Regions from separate parts of the Synechococcus sp. MEDNS5 genome, predicted to be linked through region 3. Evidence: predicted binding sites of a transcription regulator. Region 3 holds the regulator's gene; each other region holds the start of a gene.

Region 1 (6,232 bases), 420 kb from region 3:
GCGATACATCTGATAAGCCCCAGCTGTGCGCAGCAGGGAGATCCACTGCAATTCATCGAGAACGCCGCCCACCTCCGTTGGCGTCGGCAACAGCAGGAAGTACTTCACATCGAGGATGCGTGAGGTTTTGTCCGCCCGTTCGATCAGCCGTCCCAGCTGGCTGAACAGCCAGGCCTGATCGCGACTGAGAGTCACATTGGTGATGCCGTAGAAGAGCTGACATCCACGTCGGATGCTGCGCAGTTGCTCTTGATCCGGTTCCTGCCAGAGCGCTTCACCGTCTTGAACGTTCCAATAGAGATCATTGAGTTGTTCCCACATTTCTGTGGTGATCACATCGCGGATTTGGCGAGCGTTCTCGCGGGCATTGGCGATGCAACTGACGATGCTGTTGGGGTTGTTGCGATCCAGCAGCAGAAAGCTGACGACGTCCCGTGGCGTGCCCTGGGGATAGGCCTCGTCAAAACGCTTGCGGTCTCCATTGGCATCCACCAGGGGAAGCCAAGGCTCAGCGCTGCCGGGGGGGCAGTCCAGGGCCATGGCTTCGCTCACTTCCAGAAACCGGGAGATGTTCTCGGCCCGCTCGACATACCGGTTGATCCAGTACAGCGAATCGGCCACACGGCTCAGCACGGCACGAGCTCCGGGTTGCCGGCCTTTACGGCGCTGTCGCTGACCACCCAGGTGTCCTTGCAGCCGCCCCCCTGGGAGGAGTTCACCACCAGGGAACCGCGTTTCAATGCCACTCGAGTCAGGCCCCCGGGGCTGACCCAGTCGCTCTTACCCCTCAGTACGTAGGGGCGCAGATCCACATGGCAGGGGTACAGCTCTCCTTCACTAAGGGATGGAACTGTGGACAACTGAAGGGTGGGCTGGGCGATGAAATTGCGCGGGTGTGCTTTGATCTTCACCGCGAAGTTCTCAATCTCCTCAGTGCTGGCGTGAGGCCCGATCAACATTCCATAGCCGCCGGCTTCGGCGACTGATTTCACCACCAGCTCGTTGAGATGCTCGAGCACAAAACGGAGGTCGTCGTCCCTTGAACAGAGATAGGTGGGAACGTTGTCAATGATCGGTTCTTCGTTGAGGTAATACCTGATCATTGCCGGCACGTAGGCATAGATCAGCTTGTCGTCGGCGACTCCGCTCCCAGGGGCGTTGGCGATGGCCACCCGACCGGAGCGCATGGCATCGATGAGCCCGGGGACACCGAGCATCGAATCACGCCGGAAGACATTTGGATCGAGGAAATCGTCATCGATGCGCCGGTAGATCACATCCACAGGTTCCCGGCCGGCAGTGCTGCGCATCCAGACGCGTCCGTCCTCACAGATCAGATCGCGGCCCTCCACCAGGGCAATGCCCATCTGTTGGGCCAGATAGCTGTGCTCGAAGTAGGCGCTATTGAACACGCCCGGGGTGAGCAGCACTACCCGTGGGGCATCACTCCAGGGGGCCAGATCCTGCAGCGTGCGCAAGAGATGGGAGGGGTAATCGTCGATTGGCTGCACTGTGCGGCCCGCAAACAGGCTCGGGAACAACCGTTTCATCACCCGCCGGTTCTCTAGGAAATAAGCCACGCCGGAGGGGCAGCGCAGGTTGTCCTCCAGAACCCTCCAGGTGCCGTTGCCATCGCGGATCAGATCCAGACCGGAGATGTGGCACCAGCGGTTGAGCGGCACGGTGATGTCCTGCATCTGGGGCCGCCAGCCCTGAGAGCTCTCCACATCCTCACGGGGGATCACGCCATCGTTGAGGATCCTTTGGGGTCCATAAACGTCCGCCAGAAACTGATCAATGGCCTCCAGGCGTTGCACCAATCCGCGCTCCAGAACGGACCATTCCTGACGGTGAATGAGTCTTGGCAGCGGATCGAAGGGCAGAATCCGCTCTCCGCCATGCAGACCTGATCCGTTGAGTCGGAAGGTGGCGCCGAGGCGTCGCAACAGGTTGCTCGCTGATGCATGACTGCGATTCAGCTCCGCCAGCCCCATGGCGCCGAGGGAGGACAGCAGCGGCTCCAGATCAGCACGGGGAGCGGACTGTTCTCGGCAGAAATATTCGTCGTACCCCTGCGTTGGTCGGTACTCGGTGAACATTGCCTGAACATGTAACAGATTCATCCAAAAACTCGAGCAAGCCGCTGCGGGTTGTGATTGCTACACATTTCGAGATTGGAGGCATCAAGCCACTGGCAGCCTGTGATTCAGGTAGCCCTGGCGACCTTGTGATCAGTCGGTGGAAGCTTGCGAACACCGCGATTTGCTTGTCTGAGATCTGCTGAAGAGGACATTCGTTTTGGATGACAATCTCTGGGCTGGACTGATCTTTGCCCTTGGTGCTGCAGTGACCCTGGCCACAGTGGCGATGATTCTTGCCGGTCATCTTCGCTGCCGTGATCGGGGAGCGTCGGATGTCCGCTGACGCTGCCCCTTTTCTGGCACCAGGGATTGCATGGGCGCTTGTGGTGCTGTTCTCCGTGTTGTGGATTGCGCTAGGGATCGCCTGGGGCCGCCGCGGCAAAGGTGATGCCGACGATTTCATGCTGGCGGGCCGCAACATCGGGTTGGCCTTGAGCACAGCCACTTTGATGGCGTCTTGGGTGACGGGCAACACCACCCTTCTGGCCCCGGAATTCGGCTACAGAACAGGCCTCTGGGGCATGTTCAGTTACGCCTTGGCAGGACTGGGGTTGATTCTGTTTGCGCCATTGGCATCACGCATCAAGCAGCTGATGCCCAACGGACGCACCAGTGGCGATTTTATTCGGCTGCGCTATGGACGCTTGGCTTGGTGGGTGTTCATGGTGATCACTGCCGTGTACACCCTTGGCTTTCTGATGACCCAGGCCATGGGAGCTGGCCTTTTGCTTCAGGCTTTATCCGGGTTCGACTACCACGTGGGCATGGTGGTGGTGATCGGCGTCGCAACGGTTTACACGTTGTTTGGTGGCATGCGGGCGGTGATTGGAACCGATTTCATCCAATCGCTGTTGATCATGGTGTTGCTGGCGGTGGTGGCGGTGCTGGCGTTTCGTCAGTTCTCGATGCCCGAGGTGCATGCTCGGTTGGTCGCCGAGCACCCCGACCGGCTTGATCTGCTGCTTCCCGCCGGTCTGTTGATCGCCTGGAATTCCGCTCTGTTCTCAATGGGTGAGGTGTTTCACAACAACATCTGGTGGTCGCGGGTGTTCGCCAGCCGCCGCGGCGTGGTGATGACCTCGTTTGTGCTGGGGGGCCTGGCCTGGATGAGTGTCCCCCTGGTAACCGGCTCGATTGGTCTGGTCGCGCTGGCGCGGGATCTGCCGCTGGAGCAAGTGAACATGGTGTTCCCTGTGATGGCGGCCAATCTTCTTGGGGCTGGCGGGGCCGCTCTGGTGTTTGTGGTGGTGTTCGCGTCACTGACCTCCACCTTGGATTCGCTGTTGGCGTCCACTGCGGATCTGCTGGCTGAAGACGTTTATTTCCGCTTGCTAAGTCCTCAGGCGAGCGATGCGCAGCTCAAGCAAGCGGCACGGCAGATGGTGGTGCTTCTGGCCGTAGTCACTTTGGCTTTGTCCTGGCCGCGGCTGGACTCTCTGGCGACGGTGTTGTTCTTCACTGGTTCGCTGGTGGCCTCAACGGTCTGGCCTGTGGCCTGCGGTCTTTACTGGTCATCTGCAAGTCGGGCTGCGGCGATCGTGGCCATGCTGGCCGGCAGTGTCGTTGGTCTGACGGCCTACGTTTTGATTGCTCCTTATTGCGCGGCCGTGTTCTCCGCGGCTGTCTCTGCCGTCGTGATGGTGGTGGGTAGTCGTTGCCAGCCGGAACGGTTTGATTTCCATTGCCTGCAGGAGGAGGGGTAAGGCCATGGTTATGTCGTTGCTGCTTACGGTTTTGGTGGATCAACACTGGTTCCGTGTGGTTCTGGTGGGAAGCCAGGTGGCGCTCGTTGGTTCTGTTCTTACGTTGCTGTTGATCTGGTGGATTGAGTGGAGAGGTGGTCGCGTCTGGTAAGTGTTCGTGCCGAACATATCGACCCACTTTTGTATTGATCCAAACCATTTTTTGGAGAATTATCTAAAGAACTTGTGCTGTGGTGGGGCGGCAGTTGGCGTCCGTTGTTAATGAGGGATGATGTGATTCACAGCACACCACGCGATCTGGCAAGTCGGGTGTTGATGCAATGACTTATGGCACAACCCCACATAGCCGTGGTCGAGGAGGCATCGGCGCCACTTCGATTCCAACCAATGGGTCCCGACGTGTTCGGCCAAAACCAGCCTCAAGAGCTTCTGGCCTCCATCACAGAAGATGGCGAGCCGTTGTTGGATCTTGTCGACCAGCATGTGGTTTCGATTCAGGCGTTTCGCTCCGAAACCCTGCTCCAGTTGTTCCGATTGGCTGCCAAATTCGAGAGCAATCCGGACCGTTACTGCCGGCACAACACTCCGCTCACCGGCAAGATCCTGATCAACGCTTTCTACGAGCCCAGCACGCGGACGCGTCTCTCTTTCGATAGCGCCTGGCATCGCCTCGGCGGTGATTCAATCAACATCACCGATCGCAGCACCACAGGCATCGCCAAAGGTGAGTCGTTGGAGGATATTGCGCATATGTTCAACAACTACGGCGACTGTGTGGTGCTGCGCGACAGCAACCCAGAGGCCGTTTACGCCATGACATCCACCCTGCGGATTCCGATTATCAATGCCGGCAATGGCATTGATGAGCATCCGACCCAGGCAATGGCGGATCTCTACACGATTTTCAAGTGGCGTCCGAGCCTCGCCAAGACGGAGGTGTCACCCAAGGACCGGATCCGCATCGGGGTGATCGGTTTGCCGTCGCGGATGCGCACTGTGCGTTCATTGCTGCGGATCCTCAGCAAATTCCCTCAGATCCTTGAAGAGGTGGTGGTGATTCATGCGGCCGGGGTGGAGTCGGAAGCGCCTTTGTTTGATTCGGGCCAGCTGGAGGAACTGGAAGCGAGCGGGATGTCCATCCGCTGCAGTTCAGATCTGGCTGCTGAGATTCCCGATCTCGATGTCGTTTACATCAATGCGATCGCCTGGGTTGGCGACAGCTATGAAGTGCACGGCGGTGGATTTCGTCTCACGCGGGATCTGCCGTTCAAGCCGGAGGCGATCGTGCTGCACCCCTTGGCCCGAGGCCCCGAGCTGAGCACCTGTTTGGATGACACGCCGCACAACTGGTACTTCAGCCAGGCGCGTGGGGCGGTGTTTCTGCGCATGGCATTGCTCACCTGCATGGTGAACCGTGCCGAGCGGGTGATGGATGTGATCTGAGGCGAACTGATGTGCGGAATCGGAGGTGTCTTTCTGGCGGATCGTCGTCAGACGTTGGATCGTCAGTTGTTGGTGAACATGGCGGCCATTCAGTCCCATCGGGGTCCGGATGGTTTCGGTGTGGAATGCATCGACGCTGCTGGTGTCGGCTTCTGTCATGCCCGCTTGTCGATCATTGATCTGAACGAATCGCGGGCGAGGCAGCCCTTCCTCAGCGACGACCGCCAGGTGCTGATGGCGCACAACGGCGAGTTCTACGACTTCCAGCGCATCCGGGCTGACCTCACGGCCCAGGGGGCGCGCTTCCGCACCAAGAGTGATTCCGAGATCTTGTTGCGCCTGTATCAGCGGCAAGGTCTCGAGTCCACGTTGCCCTTGCTGCGGGGGGAATTCGCCTTCGCCTTGTTTGATGCCGTGGACGACTGTCTGTATCTGGTGAGGGATCGCTTTGGCATCAAGCCCCAGTACTGGACGATGACGCCGGAGGGAGTGGTGTTCGGCTCCGAGTTGAAGGTGCTGTTTGCCCATCCGGCTGTGGAGCGACGTTTCACCTCGGAGGGTCTGTTTCATCAGTTGATGCAGACCATGGTTCCTGGAACGACCGCCTTTGCCGGGGTGCACCAGGTTCAGCCCGGGCATGTGCTGAAGGTGCAACGCAGGGGTGACCGGCTTGAGGTGTCGGAGTCCACCTATTGGGATGTTGATTTTCCCCGTTTGGATCAGCGGGACAGCACCCTCACCGAGGCCGATCACATTGCCAATGTGCGGGCTGCTCTGCTGGAAGCCGTGGAGATGCGGATGGTGGCGGATGTGCCGGTTGGTTGTTATCTCTCCGGCGGCATCGACAGTTGTTCGATCCTCGGTCTGGCATCGGCGGTGAGTCAGGGTCCCGTCAAGGCCTTCACGATCGGATTTGATGATGTCCGCTACGACGAAACACCCATT
Region 2 (6,232 bases), 880 kb from region 3:
GCTGACCAACGTTCACTTCGGTCAGAGTCTGCGTTTTTCGGTACACAGGTCAAGAGATGGAGCGGGCCAGAAAGAAGATCCAGCGCTTGGTCGTCGAGGCATTGCTGCAACCGCTCTCTGCGTGCCACAGCCTTCACCAGAAGCGAGTTGATTCCAACCATCCCAAGTTGACGCAATCCAAGCCAGAGCTTGAGAATTTCCGCCGGTCTGCTGCCTTGCAATCCCATCTCACCACCGTGAGCACCAACGGAAGCAGGCTCCATGTAAGGCAGTCCGGTTCCGAAAGCAGCGTGCAGTGTGGACGTATCGCGAACCAGCAACAACGAGGAGGTTTTGGCGATCCCGAGCAGTTTCTGGGGATTGACGGTGATTGAATCGGCTTCAGACAATCCGTTCACCAATTCGCGGGTTTCCCCGGAGAGAGCAAAAACAGCGCCGATGGCACCATCCACATGCAGCCAGGTGCCATGGGTTTGGGCAATCGTCCCGATGGCCCGCAAGGGGTCAATCGCACCACGCACTGTCGTTCCAGCTGTGGCGACGATGGCCAAACACGGACGCTGCTTAGACGCGAGACGGTGGAGTTCCTCTTGCAGAACATCCAACCGCAGACATCCATTGGCATCCACGGGGATTCGCCGCAAAGCATCAGCACGAAGCCCCATCACCCTGCAGGCCTTGGCCAAGGAGACATGGGCGTCATCGCTTGTCAGAACGACAGCGTCAGAAACACCATTCAGCCCCAGGGAATGACGAGCTGTGACCAGCGCGGTGAGGTTGCTCAGAGTGCCTCCGCTGGCAGCGACGCCCCCTGATCCCATGGGGAGGTCGAGACAGGACGCAAACCATCCACAGAGTTGACGCTCCAGCTGCGAAAGACTTGGTGACAGTTCCTCAGCCAGAAGGTTGTTGTTCAGTCCTGCACAGATCAGCTCTGCTGCGACCGAGGCTGTATTGGGTGGAGGATCCAGATGGGCCAAGGCACCTGGATGGGATGGCTGGTAAGCACCATCCATGACCTGCTGAAGATCATCGAGAAGATTTTGCGCTCCAAGTCCTTCCGTCTCAGGGAAAGCATCAGGGAGCAACCGCAACGAAGGCAGGGGAGACCGCTGATTGGCAGAACCAAACCAGCCGCAAAGTTGGGCGCAGGCCTCCTGCAGAAATGTCTGCAACTGAGGGTCCAGGCCATCGGGCGAAGCGAAGGGGGCCAATGGGTCCAACGCTTCTGAAGATGACCGAGCGGGGCCGTGCAAGAAAGAGTCGCGATCAAAAACCATTGTCACCTTTGGTGGCACATTGGATGGCAATCAGAGATTCACGGCTGTGCGGGCGGATCCGGTTCAGTTCACTCAACAGGGGATGCACGCTTGGATGCAGCGGCTGCTCAACCGAGCTGAGCGCGTGGGTGCCACTGGAGAGATTCCTGTGGCGGCTGTACTTCTCGATCAAGCAGGGCGGTGCATTGGCCACGGATCCAATCGCAGGGAAACCCACAGAGACCCCCTCGGACATGCGGAGTTGATGGCGCTGCGTCAGGGCGCCTTGCTCCTTGGCGATTGGCGCATGAACCACTGCACCCTGCTGGTGACCCTGGAGCCATGCCCGATGTGTGCGGGAGCACTCGTTCAGGCCAGGGTGGGACAGGTGATTTTCGCTGCCAGAGACCGCAAACGCGGTGGGCTAGGCAGCACGATCAATCTCGCTGATCATCACTCCGCGCACCACCACATGCGAGTGGTGGGCGGAGTGATGGAAGAGGAGGCCTCGTTACAACTGGCGAGCTGGTTCAGGCAGCGACGCAGGAGCCCTGGCGAAAGCGAGGAAGCTCCGACTCAAACAAATTGAGCAGACGGTTCACATTCTCAGGAGTGGAGTTGTAGCCCATTAGGCCAATTCTCCAGATTTTCCCTGCCAGAACGCCAAGACCACCGCCAACTTCAATGCCGTGGGAGTTAAGAAGATGGGAGGAGAAGGCTTTCCCATCCACATCGTCGGGAATCCGAACGGTCGTGAGTGTGGGCAGTCGTAGGTCCTCGGGAACGTGCATTGAAAGGCCGAGCGATTCCAGTCCATGCCAAAGCGCTTCAGCATTGCGGCGATGGCGTGACCAGGCATTGTCCAGACCTTCCTCTGCAAGCAGACGTAGGGCTTCACGCATGCCGAAGTTCATGTTCACCGGCGCCGTGTGGTGATAAACCCTGTCACTCCCCCAGTACTGGTTCAACAGGGAAACATCCAGATACCAATTAGGAACCTTGTCCTTTCTGGCAGCGAGCTTGGCTTCCGCACGAGGACCCATGGTGAACGGTCCCAAGCCTGGGGGGCAGCTCAGACCCTTCTGGCTGCAGCTGTAGGCCATATCCACCTTCCATTCATCGAGATAGAGGGGGACACCTCCGAGTGATGTGACCGTGTCCAGGAGAAGAAGACAGTCGTGCTCACGGCAGAGATCACCAACGCCCTCCATCGGTTGGCGCACCCCTGTGGAAGTTTCAGCGTGCACCATGGCCAGCACTGCAGGCTTGTGATGCTGCAGTGCAGAAGCCAACTCATCGAGCGTGAACGCCTCGCCCCAGGGTTTTTCGATGACGCGGACATCAGCCCTGTATCGGCCAGCCATGTCGGCCAGGCGATTCCCGAAATACCCTTTAACCGCAACCAAGACACGATCGCCAGGCTCAACCGTGTTCGCCAACGTGGCTTCCATCGCGGCACTCCCGGTGCCGCTCATGGGCAAGGTGAGGCGATTGTCCGTCTGCCAGGCGTAACGGAGCAATTCCTGGACCTCACCCATCAGGTCAACGTAAAGGGGATCGAGATGACCGATCGGCGTTCTTGCCAGAGCTGACAGAACAGTCGGATGGGCGTTTGAGGGACCTGGACCTAATAAAAGGCGGTCAGGCGTGTTGATAGGTCCAACGGATTGGCGATGGCGCGATTCAACCTGGGGAAGAGAGTGCGTCATCGGCTGGACGGGAACCATCATTCAATGGCCGAAGCCTACGCATCGATCGGGCCGATTCGAGCCAGAAAGCTCTGTTCCGATGCCGCTTGAAACGTACGGAAATTCCTTGCAGCAATCAGCGTTGGCGAACGTCACTGGCAGCGAGCCCTGCAGCCATGTGCTCAAACGGAGCGCGCGCCAGGCCAAGGCTATTCGGGGGAACGCCCTCAGAAACGAGACGTTCGCAGAGAACATCAGCGAGAAGAACCATGCTTCTCACCGTCGGACCAGTCGGCACACCCAAGCTTTTGTATGTATCGTCCAGCCCGTTCAGAACTCTCTCGTTCAGGATCGTGCTGTCTCCGGCGATCAAGGCGTAACTGGCGTAGCGCAAGAAATAATCCATGTCGCGAAGACAGGCCGCAAGTCGCCGTGTTGTGTAGGCGTTGCCACCGGGAAGGAGCAGTTCCGGATCCCCTTGAAACAGGCGCTGACTGGCTTCACGGACGAGATCAGCCGCTTCACGGTTGATCAACTCAACAGCCTTCAGCCTGATGGTGGATTCAGCCAGATAGTCCTCGATCCGATCAATGGCAGATCGATCCAGGTAACGGCCGAGCTGGTCGTACCGACCGATCAATCCGGTGATGGCATCGCGCATGCAGAACCCTGGCCACGTTGGCCGGAAGCTAACACCAGCCTCGGTGCGAAACCGCTTCCAGCGCGTGGGATCCCGGGAACTTGACAGAAACGGTTACCAAGCTGGCAATCCGACCGAATGAATTTCCATGAGAGAAAAACTGTACTGATTGATACAAAACCTGTGCACGGCGATCCCTACGTTCAATTCGCTATCCCATAAATCACTGACGCCAATGGCTACCACCGCCCAGGACGTGCTCCGTCAGATCAAGGATGAAGGCATTGAGCTGATTGATCTCAAGTTCACCGACCTCCACGGCAAGTGGCAGCACCTCACCATTTGTTCCGATCTTCTGGATGCGGAGTCCTTCAACGAAGGTCTTGCCTTTGACGGATCCTCCATCCGCGGATGGAAGAGCATTGATGCGTCAGACATGGCAATGGTTCCTGATCCATCAACGGCCTGGATTGATCCGTTTTACAGCCACAAAACATTGAGCATGATCTGCTCGATTCAGGACCCTCGGACGGGAGACCCGTACGACCGCTGTCCCCGAGCCCTGGCTCAAAGAGCATTGGCTTACCTGGCCGGCAGTGGCCTTGCTGATACGGCCTTCTTCGGGCCGGAGCCGGAATTCTTCCTCTTTGATGACGTTCGCTACAACTCCAGTGAGGGAGGAAGCTTTTACAGCGTTGACACCATTGAAGCCGCCTGGAACACAGGACGGCTCGAAGAAGGCGGCAATCTCGGCTACAAGATTCAGTTGAAGGAGGGATATTTCCCCGTTTCACCCAACGACACGGCGCAGGACATCCGCTCCGAGATGCTTCTGTTAATGGCCCAACTAGGGATCCCCATCGAAAAGCACCACCACGAAGTGGCTGGTGCTGGACAGCACGAACTGGGCATGAAATACGCACAGCTGATTCAAGCTGCGGACAACACCATGACCTACAAATACGTTGTTCGCAACGTGGCCAAGAGATACGGCAAAACCGCCACGTTCATGCCCAAACCGGTGTTTAACGACAACGGCAGCGGCATGCACGTGCATCAGAGCCTCTGGAAAGCCGAGCAACCTCTGTTCTTCGGCGAGGGCACGGATGCCAACCTGTCCCAGACTGCACGCTGGTACATCGGCGGAATTCTGAAGCACGCACCTTCGTTCCTGGCATTCACCAACCCCACGACCAACAGCTACAAGCGCTTGGTGCCGGGCTTCGAAGCTCCTGTCAATCTCGTTTATTCGGAGGGCAATCGCTCAGCGGCAGTGCGGATTCCTCTGACAGGTCCAAACCCCAAGGCCAAGCGCCTTGAGTTCCGCTCGGGAGACGCATTGGCAAATCCCTACCTGGCTTTCTCCGCCATGATGATGGCGGGCATCGATGGCATCAAGAATCAGATCGACCCGGGTGCTCCCACCAATGTGGACCTGTTCGAGCTTTCTGCTGAGCGTTTGAGTGAGATCGCCACGGTCCCAGCATCTCTTAATGGTGCCCTCGAGGCGCTGAACGCCGATCACCACTACCTCATGGAAGGTGGCGTGTTCACCAAGGACTTCATCGATAATTGGATCGACTTGAAGTACGAAGAGGTGCAGCAGCTACGCCAGCGTCCGCACCCCCACGAATTCACCATGTACTACGACGCCTGAATCCAGGCGTTAGCGGTGCCGCAACTGAGCCATGGCGCTGTCGTGGAGATGTTTCTCATGCATTCTTCGACGCGCCCACACCGTCTGCTGAGCAGAAGCACTGCGCTGATCCAGTTCCTGGTGACTTTCAAGCTGCACTTGGGCTGCTTCTGCGCGGGCAACCTCCTGAGCATGGTGATCCGCCCAAGCCAAATACTCTGCAGCAGCTCGTTGCCGACGCTCCAGCACGTTGGTGGAGTACTTGATGCTTGGAGCTGTGGATTGAGATTGGATCATCATCACGACCTCCTTGGTTCGATGATTTGATTCTGTAGCAATAGCTACCGATTTCGCTTCTTCTTCACAGATCTTTCTCTGGAAGCTCCAGTCACAGCCACGGCGAGCGCCAGGATCAACTGGAATGATTCAGCTTGTTCAGGCTCTCCGCCATGGCGCCCAGCTTCACCGAGATTGCATATCGGACCCTTCAGCAGGGACGGAGCCTCGCGGGGTTGGTCCATAAGGAACTGAGCACCAAGGTGATGGAGGTGGTGGCACCAGACGTTGTACCGCAGACGCAGCCCGTACCGGGCGAGATGATGGATGCTCTCAGGCAGTCGTTGAACACCCTTCACGACCGCGATTGGCTGGATGCCGAGGAGGGGATCTATCCGCAGTCGCTTCTGTTTGATATTCCATGGCTGGACTGGGCAGAACGCTACCCACGGGTATGGCTTGATCTTCCTTCCAACTGGGCACGTCGCAGAGCGAGAGACGTTCAGGATCTTCCGGATCTGTCGGATCGGGACCTGTATCCCGACTACTACCTCCAGAACTTTCACCATCAAACCGATGGTTATCTCTCAGATCATTCCGCAGAGCTCTACGACCTCCAGGTCGACATCCTGTTCAATGGTGCCGCTGATGCGATGCGTCGCAGGATCCTTCCATTCCTGCTGAATGGTCTGAAACACTTCTCCAACCGCTCACAGGCGAACCTGCGCGTGCT
Region 3 (6,232 bases):
GATCGAGCGACCTGCCGTGCCGCGCACACCCATGGAGAGAGCGCGATGGGAGGTGCCTGTGATCTCCTGGTTGGCCAGCGTTTCTGCCGCTCCAGGAGGTGGGCTGGCGCTGTTGCTCAATGGACCTCAGGGTGCTGATGCAGGGTCAGATCACCTCGGGGTGTCCTTGCTCAGAGGTCCAACCTGGCCGGACCCCTCGGCCGATGCCGGCTGGCATCGGCAGCGTGTGGCATTGATGCCGCTGGCCGAGGGATGGATGCGCAACGGTGTGCCTCAGGCGGCCATTCGATTCCGAGAGCCGGGGTGGCATGGCCCTGTGGGCCTACAGGCCCTTTGGCAGGGGCTTCCCGCTGTCCCCGATGGCGTGATCCCCTTGGCCATCAAGCCCTCAACAGCAGACTCGGCGTTGGTGATTCAGCTGCTGAACCCCGGCGCCCAGCGCTTGTGTTGGCACCTCGATGGTGTCTGGGCGATGCCAACGGGGGAGACCAGCATCCAATTGAGGCCCGGTGAACTCAGGGAAGTTCGGTTGGTCCGTCAGTCCTCGTGATCGTCGAAGGGGTCGTCGAGGCGTTTTGAGGGCGGACCGAAGGCTGTGTACACACCGAAACCGGTGAGACCAAGCAAGGCAGCCAGAACGGCGATCGCAACGGACATGGCCGGCGAAGAACTTTCCATCACATCTCTCGACAGGATCGGCCTCTTCCGGGCCGGGACCCCTAGAGTATCTGGACTGAACTACACCCGAGACCCAAGCGCCGTTATGGCTCAACGCACTCGTCTGGGCGATCTGCTCCGTCCCCTTAATTCTGAGTACGGCAAGGTTGTGCCTGGCTGGGGAACCACCCCAGTGATGGGAATTTTCATGGTGCTGTTCCTGGTTTTCTTGCTCGTCATCCTGCAGCTTTATAACCAGTCCCTGATCCTTGAAGGGATCAACGTCAACTGGAATGGGGCTGGCTGATTTCTGCCGGCTCATCCCCCTTTTGGGCGAGGCTCATGAACGTGTTTGGAATCGGCCTTCCTGAGATGGCCGTCATTGGCGCCGTTGCATTGCTTGTGTTCGGTCCGAAGCGCCTTCCTGAGCTCGGCCGCACCCTGGGCAAGACCTTGAAGGGGTTTCAATCCGCTTCCAAGGAATTTGAGCGGGAAATCAACAAAGCCATGGCTGAGCCTGAGGTGCTTCCTGAGGCTTCTGAGCCCACGACGGACACCACGCCGTCGAAAGGCGCCAGCGCTGACTGATCGTGATCAACTCCGGCGACCTCCGATTGGTGGTGGGTCTTGGCAATCCGGGTGACCGTTACGCCTCGACCCGTCACAACGTGGGGTTCATGGTTCTTGAGCAGCTTGCTGCGCGGGAACATGCACGGTTCAGAGCCATGGCCAAGCTCCAGGGTGATCTTGCGGATATCGGCGCCGGCCCCGATCGTTTGCGCCTGTTGATGCCCAAGACCTTCATGAATGAGAGCGGCCGATCGATCCGGTCCACCCTCGACTGGTTTGGTTTGAGCTTGGGACAGGTCATCGTCCTCGTTGATGACATGGACCTGCCTCTGGGACGCCTGCGCTTGCGGGCCCAAGGCAGTGCCGGCGGTCACAACGGCTTGAAAAGCACGATTCAGCATCTCGGCACCCAAGAGTTCGCACGTCTTCGCATTGGTATTGGCGCTCCGGGGCGTTCGCCTGAGGAGCGGCGGGCTCGCACCGTGTCCCATGTGCTGGGGCAGTTCAGCCGTGAGGAAGAGCCTTTGCTGAAGGAGGTGTTAGACGAAGTTCTCGCCGGGCTGGAACGAATCCAGCGTCAGGGATTGGAGAGGGCAGGGAATCACATCAATGCCCTGAATCTCGCCCCTGCTCAGAGTGAGTCGGGTTGATGGCGCCATTGCCCGTCACCACGGCACATCTAAGGGTGCATCGCCAGAGTTTCAGCGACCAGTGTTTGGAAGGTGAGGTTCAGGCCGGTGGCTTTGTCTGGGAGTTTCAGTGGTTCTTCAACCGCGGTGAGCTCAGCGTTGAGCCTTCGCTCGGACGCGCCCTGATCCAGGATGCGTTGCTGCGATTTTTGGTGAGGTCCGATTACCGGCTGGAGGCTGGAGGGGATTACAGCTTCACGGTGAGAGCCAAGTTCTGATGTGGGGGGCTGGCGCAGGCCATTGGAAACGGCAGTTGAGCGCAGATTCGAGTGTCACCAGTGCTGCAACAGCATCGAGATCGCAGGGGGGGATGCGTAGTCCCTCAGGCAGCAGTCGCCGCCAGCCTCTGGGAGGCCAGAGCTCCCAGTAGCGACTCCTTGCCAGAAGGGTGGTGCCGCGTTCGTCAACAATGGTGACCTGCAGATCCGCCGGTAGCTGCTCACGCCAGTGCTCACTGGCTGTGCCGTTGCCCATCACCATGCGAGCAAGAGGGGCCTGCGAGCGCCACTGCTCCAGAGTTTCCAAGACGGAGCCTGTTTGGACGACTTGGCCCTCAAGGACGACTTCCAAATCCGTGTCGACGAGCACGAGCCCGCACTTGCTTCGGCCTGGATCCAGAGCGGCGATGCGGGTCAAGGAGAGTCCTCCGCAGGGGTGGGCTTGAAGCTGCGTTGAAGCCGAATCTCAATCGCCACGGGGTCGGCTGTTTCAGTGCCGCCGAGTGCCACCGCTTCCAGCTCAACCCGTCCGGTGCTGCGATCGATCAGGGTCTGTCCAAGCGCGTTCAGCGCCTGGGAGTCGAATTGCAATCCTTTGCTGATGGATCCGCGCCGTTGAATCTCCGCCAGCGTTGAGGCCAGTAGCAGGTTCAGCCTGTTGCGGACCTGTTCCGCGGATGTTTCTCCGCTGGCCAGGGCGGTCGCCGCAAGCACCTCGCCATCGCGGGTGATGGTGAGGTTCGGCCTGACCTCAGGAAAGGCATACACAACCGTTTCTCCCTGCAGCACGTTGGCGGCCGAGCGCAGCAGCACAACCCACGTGCCTGGTTTGCGGATGGCGTCTTCCAGGCGTTTGATGTCCTGACGGGGCACCAACAGGATCTGCTTATCGGGCGCTTGCCCTGGGAGAACCTGCTGGTAAGCCTGCAAATTGGCCTCTCTCAGCACCTGGTCGATCACCTGGCGCGCCTGGTCAGGACGTTCAAGCTTGAGGGTGGCTGTTGCGAGGGGCTGGCCACTGCTGATGGCCACATTGCCGCGGCGCAGGGCCAGAAGATTGCCTTCCAGCTGTTTCAACTCGGCTTCGCCGGAGCGGATGCGATTGCGCACCGCGGCAAGCTCACGGTCGGTTCTGCGGATTTCGTCGTCGCGTTGGCGAACGTCCTGGCTCAGGCGCAGTCGTTCTGCTTCCAGTCGGCGCGTTTGCTCCTGTAGGGGTTTGAGTGTTTCTCTCAGCTCGTTGGCTTGCTTGCGCGCTTCTTCAAGGCGTCTGCGCGCTTCGATTTCATCCTTGCGCGCTGTCTCGAGTTGTTGTCTGGATTGTCTCTGCGCCGACCGGCTGGACTCCAGGTCCGCCCGGCTGGTGCGCAGCCGGGCCTGGAGGTCATTCAGTTCAAAAAGGCCAACGCGCAACTGCCGACTCACGAGCAGCATCAGGCCCAGGGAGAGGACGCTGATCAGACTGCCGGTGAGCACCGTGATCACCACCGCGGTCTGACGGGGACGCAGGCCGAAGAGGCTCAGCCGAGCCTTGCCCACCCTGGATCCGAGGCGATCCCCCAGGGTCGAGAGCACGCCTCCGAGGACCAGCAATGACAGCAGCAGTAACCAGCCGGTCACAGTGAATTCATTGCAGGGCGTGCAGGTTAAACGCCGCTATCTTCACCCGTCCGACGGTCAGCTGAAGCGTTTGGCCAAGGCGATCGGATCGAGCACTGTGATTTTTTTGCGGTCAATCTCTACAAGTCCCGAATTGCGTAGGTCTCCAAGGAGGCGGGTAATCGTGACCCGGGTGGATCCAATGGCCTCGGCGATGGCTTGGTGCGACAGCCGCAGATCGATCGTGATCCCCTGGTTCCCAGGGATGCCGAAGTCGCGGCAGAGCACCAGCAGAAAACTCACCAGGCGGGACGACATGTCGCGGTGGGTGAGTGTTTCGATCATGGTCTCCGTTTGGAGAATTCGGCTTGAAAGTCCCTGCAGCAAGAGCAGTCCAACCGAGGTGTCGGCTTCGATGGCCTGTCGGACTGATGTGGCGGGAGCCGTGACCATTTCCACTCTCGTGAAGGCTACGGAGTGGTAGAAGCGATCGGAGCGATGGCCGGTCAGCAGAGAAAGCACACCGAACAGGCTGTTCTCTCGGAGCAGCGCCACGGTGATCTCCTCCCCTGACTCGTAGACGCGAGAGAGGCGCACCGCACCTCGGCGGATCAGGTAGACACGCTCGGCGGGATCGCCCGGGAAGAAGATGGTTTTGTTGCGTTCCACCAGCTCCGTGTTGGCGCCATCCAGGTCTCGGATCACCTCCAACAGGGTTCTGCTGGAGGGAGCGGGTGCGTTGGCCAAGCTCACATTGGTGGCTCGACCGGCCTGGGGCACTGTGCGACTGAAGCCGCGGATCACTTCGGGCATGGCCAGCACATCGCTCAGGGGAAGCTAAGAAGTGATCGACTCTCACCCTGTAGCAACGCACACGGTTCGAAGGGCTCAGCGCAGTTGTAGAGCCTCGTTCTGGGCGTCCATGAGCTGCTTCAGCCCAGGTTCCGCTCGGTCGAGGAGCAGGTTCAGTTGCTGCCGGCTGAAGGCTGTTCCTTCCGCTGTTCCCTGCAGTTCCAGCAGGTCACCGCGGTCGTTCATCACCACATTGAGATCAACATCAGCCCTGGAATCCTCGCTGTAATCCAGATCCAGCAGGGCCTCGCCCCCGAGTAGCCCCACCGACACAGCCGCCACCTGGGAGCAGACCGGATTGGTCTGGAGGACCCCCTGCTGCACCAGGGACGCGCAGGCGCGATGCAGGGCCAGCCAGGCTCCGGTGACGGAGGCGGTGCGCGTGCCTGCGTCGGCCTGAATCACATCACAGTCGACCAGCAGGGTGTTCTCTCCCAGCGCCTCCATGGAAAGTGCGGCTCGCAAGCTGCGGCCGATCAGGCGTTGGATTTCCTGGGTGCGTCCAGAGAGCTTGAGCCATTCCCGTCGCTGGCGTTCGGGGGTGGAGCCAGGCAGGAGCCGGTATTCCGCGCTGAGCCAACCGAGGCCCTGATCACGGCGCCAACGCGGTACGCCTTCTTCGCGGCAGACGCTGCAGAGCACAGCGGTTTGGCCGGTGCGAACGATCACGGAGCTGAGGGCGAAGCCCATGGGATCCCATTCGACGGCGAAGGGCCTCAGTTCGGACGCTTGGCGTCCGTCTTTGCGGGAGCTGGTGTTCATGCCTGGCGACGATGGCTTGATTGAGCCTGCCAGTTGGACCGAGACACCATGGGCCGAGACACCATGGATGGTGTCAAAGGGCTTGTGGATCGGATTCGCACCGCTAGATTCAAACTCTGCTGGGCCGTCTGGACACCAGCCCTGACGCCAGCGACCGAGATGACAACCAGCCTGAGCCCCAGCCATCGATCCCGAGACGCCCGCAGTGCGGATCATCGGACGCTGGAGCAAGCCGGTTTGCGCGGACTGCCTGCCCTCGAGCCGAGGCCGCCGTTGCATCTGGTGGCCCAGGAGGGACAGCTGCAGGTTCACACGGCCCCGTACCGTGGCAGTTACGGCACCGTGTTAAGTCAGGCTCTGCGCAGCGCAGGGCTGGGGAGCCGGGTGATGGTTGCCCAGTTCCTTAAAGGCGGTGTTGTGCAGGGGCCTGATGCAGCCGTCACGCTTTGTGATCGCCTCGTCTGGATGCGTCCGGCCGTTCTGGAGTGCCTGTCTCAGCCTGTTGCTCAAGCGGAGCCAGGGGTTGTGGACGCTGTGCAATCCATCTGGAACGCCTGTTCCACGCAGCTGAGACGTGGAGATCTTGATCAGCTGGTGCTCGACGAGCTCGGTCTGGCCATTGCCTACGGCTATCTCGATGAGCAGGAGGTGCTGTGTCGTCTGGAGCAGCGTCCGGCATCGATGGATGTGATCATCACGGGGCCATCCATCCCCGACTCACTGATGGCTCTGGCTGATCAGGTCACGGAATTGCGCAGGGGGTTCTGATGCTGAAAAACGATCGCTGGATCACCGAGCAAGCTGCTCAGGGGATGCTTGAGCCCTTCCAGGCAGGGCTCGTGCGTCATTTGGAGCCTGATCAGAAGTTGCGCCCAGTGTTGAGTT

What was found. The regulator NtcA, encoded in region 3, controls nitrogen genes in cyanobacteria. The targets are predictions, from matches to a motif close to GTANCNNNNGNTAC.
Region 1: the regulator NtcA is predicted to act here: its motif matches at 2,150-2,163, upstream of SynMEDNS5_RS12720 (circularly permuted type 2 ATP-grasp protein).
Region 2: the regulator NtcA is predicted to act here: its motif matches at 3,750-3,763, upstream of glnA (type I glutamate--ammonia ligase).

What each region holds. Positions count from the first base shown of each region.
Region 1 is NZ_CP047952.1:2,369,404-2,375,635, reverse strand. Features, by position in the region: gene SynMEDNS5_RS12725 (alpha-E domain-containing protein) at 1-633, opposite strand, end outside; gene SynMEDNS5_RS12720 (circularly permuted type 2 ATP-grasp protein) at 627-2,099, opposite strand; gene SynMEDNS5_RS13225 (hypothetical protein) at 2,299-2,424, shown strand; gene SynMEDNS5_RS12715 (sodium:solute symporter family protein) at 2,414-3,844, shown strand; gene SynMEDNS5_RS12710 (hypothetical protein) at 3,855-3,995, shown strand; gene SynMEDNS5_RS12705 (aspartate carbamoyltransferase) at 4,172-5,287, shown strand; gene asnB (asparagine synthase (glutamine-hydrolyzing)) at 5,297-6,232, shown strand, end outside.
Region 2 is NZ_CP047952.1:1,232,254-1,238,485, forward strand. Features, by position in the region: gene SynMEDNS5_RS06560 (aminotransferase class V-fold PLP-dependent enzyme) at 1-1,280, opposite strand, end outside; gene SynMEDNS5_RS13090 (hypothetical protein) at 1,270-1,515, opposite strand; gene SynMEDNS5_RS06565 (nucleoside deaminase) at 1,405-1,848, shown strand; gene SynMEDNS5_RS06570 (alanine--glyoxylate aminotransferase family protein) at 1,790-2,968, opposite strand; gene SynMEDNS5_RS06575 (allophycocyanin subunit beta) at 3,084-3,608, opposite strand; gene glnA (type I glutamate--ammonia ligase) at 3,823-5,244, shown strand; gene SynMEDNS5_RS06585 (hypothetical protein) at 5,254-5,523, opposite strand; gene SynMEDNS5_RS06590 (class I SAM-dependent methyltransferase) at 5,673-6,232, shown strand, end outside.
Region 3 is NZ_CP047952.1:352,504-358,735, forward strand. Features, by position in the region: gene SynMEDNS5_RS01490 (alpha-mannosidase) at 1-550, shown strand, start outside; gene psbN (photosystem II reaction center protein PsbN) at 538-678, opposite strand; gene psbH (photosystem II reaction center phosphoprotein PsbH) at 764-964, shown strand; gene SynMEDNS5_RS01505 (TatA/E family twin arginine-targeting protein translocase) at 1,000-1,245, shown strand; gene pth (aminoacyl-tRNA hydrolase) at 1,251-1,877, shown strand; gene SynMEDNS5_RS01515 (DUF3146 family protein) at 1,877-2,134, shown strand; gene SynMEDNS5_RS01520 (resolvase) at 2,112-2,552, opposite strand; gene SynMEDNS5_RS01525 (DUF3084 domain-containing protein) at 2,549-3,754, opposite strand; gene ntcA (global nitrogen regulator NtcA) at 3,812-4,546, opposite strand; gene rph (ribonuclease PH) at 4,622-5,347, opposite strand; gene SynMEDNS5_RS01540 (cob(I)yrinic acid a,c-diamide adenosyltransferase) at 5,507-6,115, shown strand; gene dcd (dCTP deaminase) at 6,115-6,232, shown strand, end outside.